Regions from separate parts of the Mycobacterium sp. NTMscope_MAC_12 genome, predicted to be linked through region 1. Evidence: predicted binding sites of a transcription regulator. Region 1 holds the regulator's gene; the other holds the start of a gene.
What was found. Region 1 encodes LexA, which represses DNA repair genes until DNA is damaged. Its sites were predicted from a motif close to CGAACANNTGTTCG; they were not measured.
Positions count from the first base shown of each region.

Region 1 (5,004 bases):
CCCAACGGACCGCTGGGCGCCAAGCAGGGCGGGCAGACCCCCATCGGCGGTGACGGCATCGTCCAGAACTTCGCCGGCGGCAAGGTGTTCTTCACCCCGGCTACCGGTGCGAACGCCCTCGAGACCGACATACTGTCCAAATACGAGTCGCTCGGCGGGCCTGTCGGCAGCGACCTCGGCTTCCCCGTCACCAACGAAACCGACGGCGGAATCGGTCCTTCCAGCCGGATCTGCACCTTCTCGGCCACCGACAAGCCGGTGATCTTCCGGACCGCCGAGCACGGCGCGTTCGTCGTGCGCGGGGCGATGAAGGCCGCCTGGGACAAACTTCGCGGTCCGGCCGGCAAACTGGGGGCGCCGGTCGGCGACCAGGCCGTGGACGGCGACGTGATCTCCCAGCAGTTCACCGGCGGCAAGATTTCGTGGAACCGGGCGAAGAACACGTTCAGCACGGATCCGTCCAACCTGGCGCCGTTGTTGAGCGGACTGCAGGTGTCGGGTCAGAACCAGCCGAGCAATGCGGCCATGCCGTCCCACGCCAACAAATTCGGCGGGCATTCGTGGTGGTGGCTGGCCGCGATACCGGTCCTGGTGCTGCTGGTGGTGTTGGTGTGGGTGCTGTTCGCATGGCGCCGGCGTCGCTCCGGGAGCGAGGATGCCGCCGGCTACGCGCCCGATCACGGCTATGACGCGGCCGACGCGCCCTGGGGGCCGGAGGAACCCGACCTCGCGAGCGAGCATTTCGCGCTCGGCGGGTCGCACGAACCCGAGCGGCCGACGGAGGCCGCGGCCACCGCGCGGGTCAGCTGGCAGCGTCAGGTTCCGACGGAGAGCGAATACGGGCTCGAGGAGGAGGACCCCGACGCGATCGACACCGACTCCATCCCCGTCGTGTCGGAGGAGATGCTGTCGGAGGCCGACTATCCCGACGCCGAAGCCGATTACACCGACTACACCGACGCCGTTCCCGAGGTCGCCGAGTCCGAGACCGCGGATGACGCCGCCTACGTCGACGCCGACTACGCGGACGCCGGCTACGTCGAGGACGAGTACGCAAAGGACGAGTATCCCGACGTCGCCGTTCCGCACACCCCGCCGGACGCCGAGGCCGTGACCGGTGCCCTGGAAACCGCCGGCCCCGAGGATGAGTATCCCGACGTCGCCGTGCTGGATGCGGAAGTCGAACCCGAAGAGGGTGTCACGGCGGAGCCCGACGTGTCCGGGGCCGCCGAGGCCGCGGCCTTCGCCGCCGGCGCGGCGCAGCGATCCGGCGGGCGGCACGCCGCCGCGGACGAGGAAGACGGCGCGGACAACGGGCTGGCGGGCCCGGATGGGCGTCCGACCATCCATCTGCCGCTCGACGACCCGTACCAGGCGCCCGACGGCTACCCGATCAAGGCGAGCGCTCGTTACGGCCTGTATTACACGCCGGGCAGCGACCTGTACCAGGACACGCTCCCCGAGATCTGGTTGTCCAGCGAAGAGGTCGCCTTGGCCAACGGCTTCACCAGGGCCGACTAGCCGCCGGTCGCTAGACCTTGCGGATCACCGTGACGACCTTGCCCAGCACGGACGCGTCGTTGCCCGGGATGGGGTCGAACGCCGGGTTGTGCGGCATCAGCCACACCTGACCGCCGGCGCGTTTGAACGTCTTGACGGTCGCCTCGCCGTCCAGCAACGCCGCGACGATGTCGCCGTTGTCGGCGACGTTCTGCTGGCGCACCACCACCCAGTCGCCGTCACAGATCGCGGCCTCCACCATCGAGTCACCCACCACCTTGAGCAGGAACAGCGTGCCCTCGCCGACCAGCTCACGCGGCAGCGGGAACACATCTTCGACGGCCTCTTCGGCGAGGATCGGTCCACCGGCGGCGATACGGCCCAGAACCGGGACGAACGTCGGTTCTGGCAACGCATCCGACCCGGCCACCTCGGTGGCGGGCGCCGCCACGTCGTCGTCGGCGCCGCGGACATCGACCGCCCGTGGGCGGTTGGGGTCGCGGCGCAAATACCCCTTGCGTTCCAGCGTGCGCAGCTGGTGGGCCACCGAGGACGTCGACGTCAGCCCGACGGCGTCGCCGATCTCCCGGATGCTCGGGGGATAGCCGCGGCTGGTCACCGAGGCGCGAATGACATTCAAAATGGTCCGCTGCCGTTCGGTCAGCGCGGAATCCACGGAGTGCAGCCGGCCGCCCGCTCCGGCCGGGCCGGTGTCGTTCGGGGAAGTGTCGTTGCTGTCGCCCATGACACTGAATGTAACGGCACCGCCGACAAGAATCAAACATGTGTTCGACTTGCGTGTCGCCCCGGCGCGCCGTGGCCGGAAAGACGCCGCCATCGGCCGAATCACAAATGTGTAACTCTTGCCGAGATCGGGTATTTGTGCCTCGTGACAGTGGTAGAGGCCGACGGAGTTGTCGGTGGCGTGATCTAGCGTTTTGCTCGTGCGACACGCTTCGCTCAAATGTTCGGGTTTCGAACACACGAGCGATTAGAGTCGAACACACGAGCGAGAGCTAGTTGACCGGAGGAACGCAGATGACAATCATCCACACGCTTGCGCCGCGTACCAGCAGTCTTCGGCGCCCGATCAACGGACCGGTGCAGGGCGTTCGGTACGGCAGGGACGGGCTGGCCCGCTCGCGGCGTCCCGCGCCGGCACGGCCGGCGGGCGCGCCGACGCGTTACTACGGCACCGGGGTCGCGATGTCGGTCGCCCCGCACCGCAGGCGCTCCGTCACGTGGCTGACGACGGTCGGTCTGGCATTGGCCGCCGGGGCGATCACCTTGTGGCTGGGTCTCGTCGCGAATGTCGGGCAGGTACTCAACGGTGACTCGACGAATTCGGCCGCGCCCGTACCGAACCGGCTCGCCGTCGTGCGGGTCGACGCGGGGGAGTCGCTGCAGGATGTCGCTCACCGCGTGGCGCCCGACGCGCCGGCCGCCCAGGTGGCCGACCGCATCCGTGAGCTCAACGACCTGAACTCGCCGACGCTGGTTGCGGGCCAAACGCTGATCGCTCCGATCGGCTGACGGCCGTTGTGCGACAACGGGTCCGGCCCGGCACGCGGCCGGCGCGCGTGGCGCGGCCCCGCGGACGGCGGCTCCGTTAGCCGCGCAGGTCAGCGCACAGGTACGCTCAAAGTTCTGCGGTACCCCGTTGTCGGCACGGTGAAGGAGCGGTCATGCACTGTCCCTTCTGCCGCCACCCGGATTCCCGGGTGATCGACTCGCGCGAAACCGACGAGGGGCAGGCGATCCGGCGCCGCCGGTCGTGCCCCGAGTGCGGAAAACGTTTCACCACCGTGGAAACCGCGGTCCTGGCGGTGGTCAAGCGCAGCGGCGTCACCGAGCCCTTCAGCAGGGAAAAGGTCATCAGCGGAGTCCGACGGGCCTGCCAGGGCCGTCAGGTGGATGACGACGCGCTGAATCTGCTGGCCCAGCAGGTCGAAGACACCGTGCGCGCCGTGGCTTCCCCGGAGGTCCCCAGCCACGAGGTCGGCCTGGCCATCCTGGGGCCGTTGCGTGATCTCGACGAGGTGGCGTACTTGCGGTTCGCCTCCGTGTATCGCTCTTTCGAATCCGCGGACGACTTCGAGCGCGAGATCCAGGCGCTTCGTGAGCACCGCGGAGTGGCCACTCCGGGCTGACGGATCTCGCCGGGCGCTCGCTGGGCGGCCCGCTAGGCTCGGTGCATGCCCCCTGAGTTGCATCCCGACCTCGCGGCCCTGGCCCCGCTCCTGGGCACCTGGGTCGGCCAGGGTGCGGGCAAATACCCGACGATCCCGCCGTTCGACTACCTCGAAGAGGTCACGTTCGCCCATGTGGGCAAACCATTTCTGGCCTACGCCCAGAAAACCAAGGCGGTGGCCGACGGCAAGCCGTTACACGCCGAGACGGGATATCTTCGCGTGCCGCAACCGGGCCGCGTCGAACTGGTGCTGGCCCATCCCAGTGGCATCACCGAGATCGAGGTCGGCACCTATTCGGTCACCGGCGACGTCATCGAAATGCAGATGGCCACCACGGCCGTCGGCCTGACGCCCACCGCCAAAGAGGTGACGGGACTTGGCCGTTCCTTCCGCATCGACGGCGACGAGCTGTCCTACTCGGTGCAAATGGGCGCGGTCGGCCAGCCGCTGCAGGACCACCTCGCCGCGGTGTTGCGCCGGCAGCGCTGAGCGTTCACCACCCGCGGCCCATCGTCAGCCCACCTGTCGCACACCGTCATTGACCACCCGTCCGGCCACCGCGACCCACCCTTCGGCGCTCCAGGTGGTTTCGATGACGGAGCCGTTGCCCTGGGTGATCCGCAGGTTTCGGCTCAGGTAGTCGGTGATCCGCATCGCGGCCGAACCGGTGGCCTCGTCTTCGGGCACGCCGAGGTTGGCGGCGAACATGCGCACCCGCAGCGACCCGGTGGCCCGGTCGGTCCAGGCCCACAGGTAGTGCGCCGTGTCGTCGGGAAAGTCCGTCGGGTCGGCGGCGAGAACATCGTCGGCCGAACCGAATTCGTGCAGCGCGAACTCGGGTGCCCACTCCGCGCGGGCGCTGATGCGGGTGTGGTGTTCGTCGTAGCCCACCTGCACGATGCCCGCCGGTATCTGCAGCGTGTTGATCGGTGAACCGTGTTCCCGCAGCCACCACGAGGCGCCGACCGTCGGATGCCCGGCGAACGGGAGCTCCGTCCGGGGCGTGTAGATCGTGGCGTGCGCGGTTGCCGAGCCCGCGGCCGGAAGGTCAACGAAAACCGTTTCGCTGTAGCCCAATTGGGTGGCCAACCGCTGCCGGTCCGCGACCCGCACCTGGCCGGCATCCACCACGCCCAGCGGATTGCCGAAATTGCCGTCCGCATCGGTGAACACCCGCAACACCGTGACGTCGATACCCATGGCCCGACTGTACGGCCCCGAACCCGGCGGTCTCGATCACGGTGGAATCAGGTGGCGCTGCGTTCGTCGGACCCCATGGCGTTCAGGACGGCGACGCGGGCGCGGGCCGGGC
Region 1 covers NZ_CDRJYY010000001.1:3,575,999-3,581,002, reverse strand. The annotation lists gene AC0KS4_RS16330 (LGFP repeat-containing protein) at 1-1,521, shown strand, start outside; gene lexA (transcriptional repressor LexA) at 1,532-2,245, opposite strand; gene AC0KS4_RS16320 (LysM peptidoglycan-binding domain-containing protein) at 2,539-3,033, shown strand; gene nrdR (transcriptional regulator NrdR) at 3,186-3,650, shown strand; gene AC0KS4_RS16310 (peroxynitrite isomerase) at 3,696-4,181, shown strand; gene AC0KS4_RS16305 (PhzF family phenazine biosynthesis protein) at 4,206-4,892, opposite strand; gene AC0KS4_RS16300 (alpha/beta fold hydrolase) at 4,940-5,004, opposite strand, start outside.

Region 2 (5,004 bases), 620 kb from region 1:
CGAGGTGATCACGTTGTGGATGATCGTCGCGCCGATCTCGCGGCCCAGCTCGCGCGCGGCCACCAGGCTGGTCACGGTCGACGGCGACACGGGGTTGCCACCCTCGTCGACCACGAAGCAGCGGTCGGCGTCCCCGTCGAAGGCCAGCCCGATGTCGGCGCCGGTCTCGCGCACGAACGTCTGCAGGTCCACCAGGTTGGCGGGTTCGAGCGGGTTGGCCTCGTGATTGGGGAAGGAGCCGTCGAGCTCGAAGTACAACGGCAACAACGTGATCGAGCCGATCGGGCCGAGCACCGCGGGGGTGGTCAGACCGGCCATGCCGTTGCCGGCGTCGACGGCCACGCGCAGCGGGCGCAGCCCGGAGGTGTTCACCAGGGACCGCAGGTATTGCCCGTAGTCGGCCAGCACGTCGCGGTCGGTGACCGTTCCGGGCGGGCCGTCGTGGCCCGCGGAGCCCTCGACGCCGGCGATGACGTCGTCGGCGATGACGCGCAACCCGCTCTCGGCGCCCACGGGTTTGGCCCCCGCCCGGCACAGCTTGATTCCGTTGTAGGCGGCCGGGTTATGGCTCGCGGTGAACATCGCGCCCGGGCAGTCCAGCAGCCCGGAGGCGAAGTAGAGCTGATCGGTGGACGCCAAACCGATGCGCACCACGTCGAGACCCTGGCCGGTGACGCCGTCGGCGAACGCGGCGGCCAGGGTGGGCGAACTGTCGCGCATGTCGTGGCCGATCACGACTTGGCGGGCGCCCTCGGCGCGCATCAGGCGGGCGAAGGCCGCGCCCAGATCGGTAACCAGCGGCTGGTCGAGCTCTTCGCCGACTAGACCACGCACGTCGTAAGCCTTGACGACACGGTGGACAGTCGCGGCGGGCCGAGACATGCGGGACTCCTGACGACGTGAACTCTTGGCCGTCAGCCTATCGGGCGAAAGAGAACACGAGCCGCGGTGCGGGCGGATTGGCCAGGACCCGCCTAGTCGGCCGGGTCGGGCAACACGCGCAGATGCCCGCGGCGCCGCCCCGACCGATGCTCCGGCGGGGCGAGCACACTGCTGCTGGGCGCGGTGGCCTGGGAGCCGCCGTGGTGGATGTGCGGGTCCGCGAAGCCGTTCACGGGCGAGACGGTGCCGCCGTACGGCGCGCCGCGCTCCCCGGAACCACCTTCGCGGACCGCGTCGGCCAACGCGACAAGGTCGTCGTCGTCGGGGTGATTGGGCTCGGAAACAAGGGGACCGGCATGGCGCACCAGCTCCCATCCGCGGGGAGCGGTGATGCGGCCGGCGTGGTTGACGCACAAATCCCAAGAATGGGGTTCCCGAGCGGTCGCCAGCGGGCCGACGACTGCCGTCGAGTCCGAATAGACGAACGTTAGGGTCGCCACGGCATAGTGCGGGCACCCGGGCCGGCAACAGCGACGGGGAACGTTCACGTTCGAAAGGCTATCGTGCACAAACGCCGCCCAAGCGCCGGACACGCGCAACCGGACGGGCGCCGATGTGCAACCGTTACCATCGGCGCGTGGGCGATTCGCGCAGTTCCCCGCGAAGAGATCGGTTTTCGGACGGATCGGCTCCGCGCCGACCGGTCACCCATCGACTCTTCCGCAGGGGGCGCGAGATGCGCGGCCCGCTGCTGCCCCCCAGCGTGCCGGGGTGGCGCAGCCGCGCCGAGCGGTTCGACATGGCGGTGCTGGAGGCCTACGAACCCATCGAGCGGAACTGGCAGGACCGGCTGACCGAGCTCGACGTGGCGGTCGATGAGATTCCGCGGATCGCGGCCAAGGATCCCGAGAGCGTGCAGTGGCCACCCGAGGTGATCGCCGACGGACCGATCCCCCTGGCCAGGTTGATCCCGGCCGGTGTCGACATCCGCGGCAACTCCACGCGGGCGCGAATTGTGCTGTTCCGCAAGCCAATTGAGCGAAGGGCCAAGGACACAGTCGAACTCGGCGACTTGCTGCACGAGATCCTGGTGGCCCAGGTGGCCATCTATCTCGACGTTGAACCGTCGGTCATCGATCCGACGATCGACGACGAATAACTACGGTGCGCGGCGTTTAGATGATGCCGCGCTTGAGGCGGCGGCGCTCGCGTTCGGACAGACCGCCCCAGATGCCGAAGCGCTCGTCATGCTCGAGCGCGTACTCGAGGCACTCGTGGCGCACCTCGCAGCCCAGGCAGATCTTCTTGGCCTCGCGGGTGGACCCACCCTTTTCCGGGAAGAAGGCTTCGGGGTCGGTTTGGGCGCACAGCGCTCGGTCCTGCCATTGGTCGGCGACGGGCGCCGGCAACGGCTCGGGCTCGAATGCGACTGGCGCATCAGGAACCACGGTCAGGTGCGGCCGGGCGGGACGGTCCGGCGCCGAGTCGATCGGGGTGTGCGGCGTGCTCGCCATGGCGCCTCGAAAAGTTTCGTAAGACATACGGTCGTCCGCCTCCTCAGCTTGATTGGAGAGAGAGTGTTTGATTCCCACTGTTCTGATGTACAGACAATTCGAACAAGTGATCGAATCTCGGTCTGCGACACCGGAGTCGGCCGGCCAACCGGGAAATGACACTGATGTGATTAGACACGGGTTGATCTGCCGGGTCAAGCACTTCGGCGAATTTCCATACCATCTCGTGATCGAATTTCGGCGTTTCTGTTGCTTTGGGCCGTCGGCGTGTCGATCACATAGCCCCCAACTTCCCCACAAGTGGTGGGGAAGCCCAACTTTGAGGCAGCCCCGACGGGCCCGCCACCGCGCTGTCGACGGGCAGTACTGTCGTGCTGTGTGAGGCTCAAGTGAAGGTCACCGTTCTGGTCGGTGGGGTTGGCGGCGCCCGCTTCCTGCTGGGGGTTCAACAGTTGTTCGGACTGGGTCAATTTCACACGCTACGGCGCCCAGACACGGAAGCCGGCAGTCACGAGCTGACGGCGATCGTCAACGTTGGCGATGACGCCTGGATCCACGGACTGCGAGTCTGCCCCGATTTGGACACCTGCATGTACACCTTAGGTGGAGGTGTCGACCCGGAGCGAGGGTGGGGGCACCGCGACGAAACCTGGCACGCCAAAGAGGAATTGGCGCGCTACGGGGTGCAGCCGGACTGGTTCGGACTCGGCGACCGCGACTTGGGCACCCACCTGGTGCGCACCCAGATGATCAACGCCGGCTACCCGCTGTCACAGATCACCACGGCGCTGTGCGACCGCTGGCAACCGGGCGCGCGGCTGCTGCCGGTCACCGACGACCGCTGCGAGACGCACGTGGTGATAACCGATCCCGACGACGGCAGCCGGCGGGCCATCCACTTCCAGGAGTGGTGGGTGCGCTACCGCGCCCAGGTGCCCACCCACAGCTTCGCCTTCGTCGGCGCCGAAAAGGCAGCCGCCACAACCGAAGCCACGGCGGCCATCGCCGACGCCGACGTCATCCTGCTGGCCCCGTCGAACCCGGTGGTGAGCGTCGGCGCCATTCTGGCCGTCCCCGGCGTCCGCGGCGCGCTGCGCGCGGCGAAGGCCCCGGTCGTCGGCTACTCGCCGATCATCGGTGGAAAGCCGTTGCGCGGCATGGCCGATGCCTGCCTGTCGGTGATCGGCGTCGAGTCCACCGCCGAGGCCGTCGGCCGCCACTACGGCGCGCGTGGGGGCACCGGCATCCTGGATTGCTGGCTGGTGAGCGAAGGCGACTCAGCCGACATCGACGGCGTGGCGGTGCGCTCGGTGCCGCTGGTGATGACCGACCCCGGGGCGACCGCCGAGATGGTCCGCGCCGGGCTGGAGCTGGCGGGGGTGGCGCCGTGACCCACAACGCTCCACCCGGCGAGCACGGCACCGCCGCCGCGATCGAGATCCTGCCCGTCGCCGGTCTGCCCGAGTTCCGGCCCGGCGACGATCTAGGCGCGGCCGTCGCCGCCGGGGCACCCTGGCTGCGCGACGGCGACGTCGTGGTGGTCACCAGCAAGGCGGTGTCCAAATGCGAGGGCCGGCTGGTGCCGGCGCCCCGCGACCCGGAAGAGCGCGACCGGCTGCGGCGCAAGTTGGTCGACGACGAAGCCGTGCGCGTGCTGGCCCGCAAGGGCAAGACCTTGATCACCGAGAGCCGGATCGGGCTGGTCCAGGCCGCCGCGGGCGTGGACGGCTCCAACGTCGGGCGCGACGAGCTGGCGCTGCTGCCCGTCGACCCGGACGGCAGCGCCGCCACGCTGCGCGCCGCGCTGCGCGAGCGGCTCGGCGTCGAGGTCGCCGTCGTCATCACCGACACGATGGGCCGCGCCTGGCGCAACGGCCAGACCGACGCGGCGGTGGGCGCGGCGGGTCTGGCTGTGCTGCATGGCTATTCGGGGGCGCTCGACCAACACGGCAACGAGTTGCTGGTCACCGAGGTCGCGGTCGCCGACGAGATCGCCGCGGCCGCCGATCTGGTCAAGGGCAAATTGACCGCGATGCCGGTGGCGGTGGTGCGCGGACTGTCCGTGACCGACGACGGCTCGACGGCGCGGCGCCTGCTGCGGCCCGGCACCGAAGACCTGTTCTGGCTCGGCACCGCCGAGGCGATCGACCTGGGCCGCCGCGAAGCGCAGCTGCTGCGCCGATCGGTGCGCCGGTTCGGCGCCGAGCCCGTCCCGGCCGATCTGGTGGAGGCGGCCGTCGCCGAGGCCCTCACCGCCCCGGCCCCCCACCACACCCGCCCGGTGCGGTTCGCCTGGCTGCAAAACCGGGCCACGCGGGCCCGGCTGCTGGATCGGATGAAGGACAAGTGGCGCGCCGACCTCGCCGGCGACGGTAAGCCCGCCGACGCCATCGAGCGCCGGGTGGCGCGCGGCCAGATCCTCTACGACGCGCCCGAAGTCGTCATCCCGGTCCTGGTTCCCGACGGCGCGCATTCCTATCCCGACGCCGCCCGCACCGACGCCGAGCACACCATGTTCACCGTGGCCGTCGGGGCGGCCGTGCAGGCCCTGCTGGTCGCGCTGGCGGTGCGCGGGCTGGGCAGCTGCTGGATCGGGTCGACGATTTTC
Region 2 covers NZ_CDRJYY010000001.1:4,199,577-4,204,580, forward strand. The annotation lists gene AC0KS4_RS19325 (phosphomannomutase/phosphoglucomutase) at 1-882, opposite strand, end outside; gene AC0KS4_RS19330 (DUF3499 domain-containing protein) at 975-1,430, opposite strand; gene AC0KS4_RS19335 (metallopeptidase family protein) at 1,619-2,041, shown strand; gene AC0KS4_RS19340 (WhiB family transcriptional regulator) at 2,058-2,396, opposite strand; gene cofD (2-phospho-L-lactate transferase) at 2,786-3,787, shown strand; gene AC0KS4_RS19350 (coenzyme F420-0:L-glutamate ligase) at 3,784-5,004, shown strand, end outside.
Region 2: a site for LexA is predicted at 2,496-2,509, ahead of cofD (2-phospho-L-lactate transferase). Genes of this name have one in related genera too.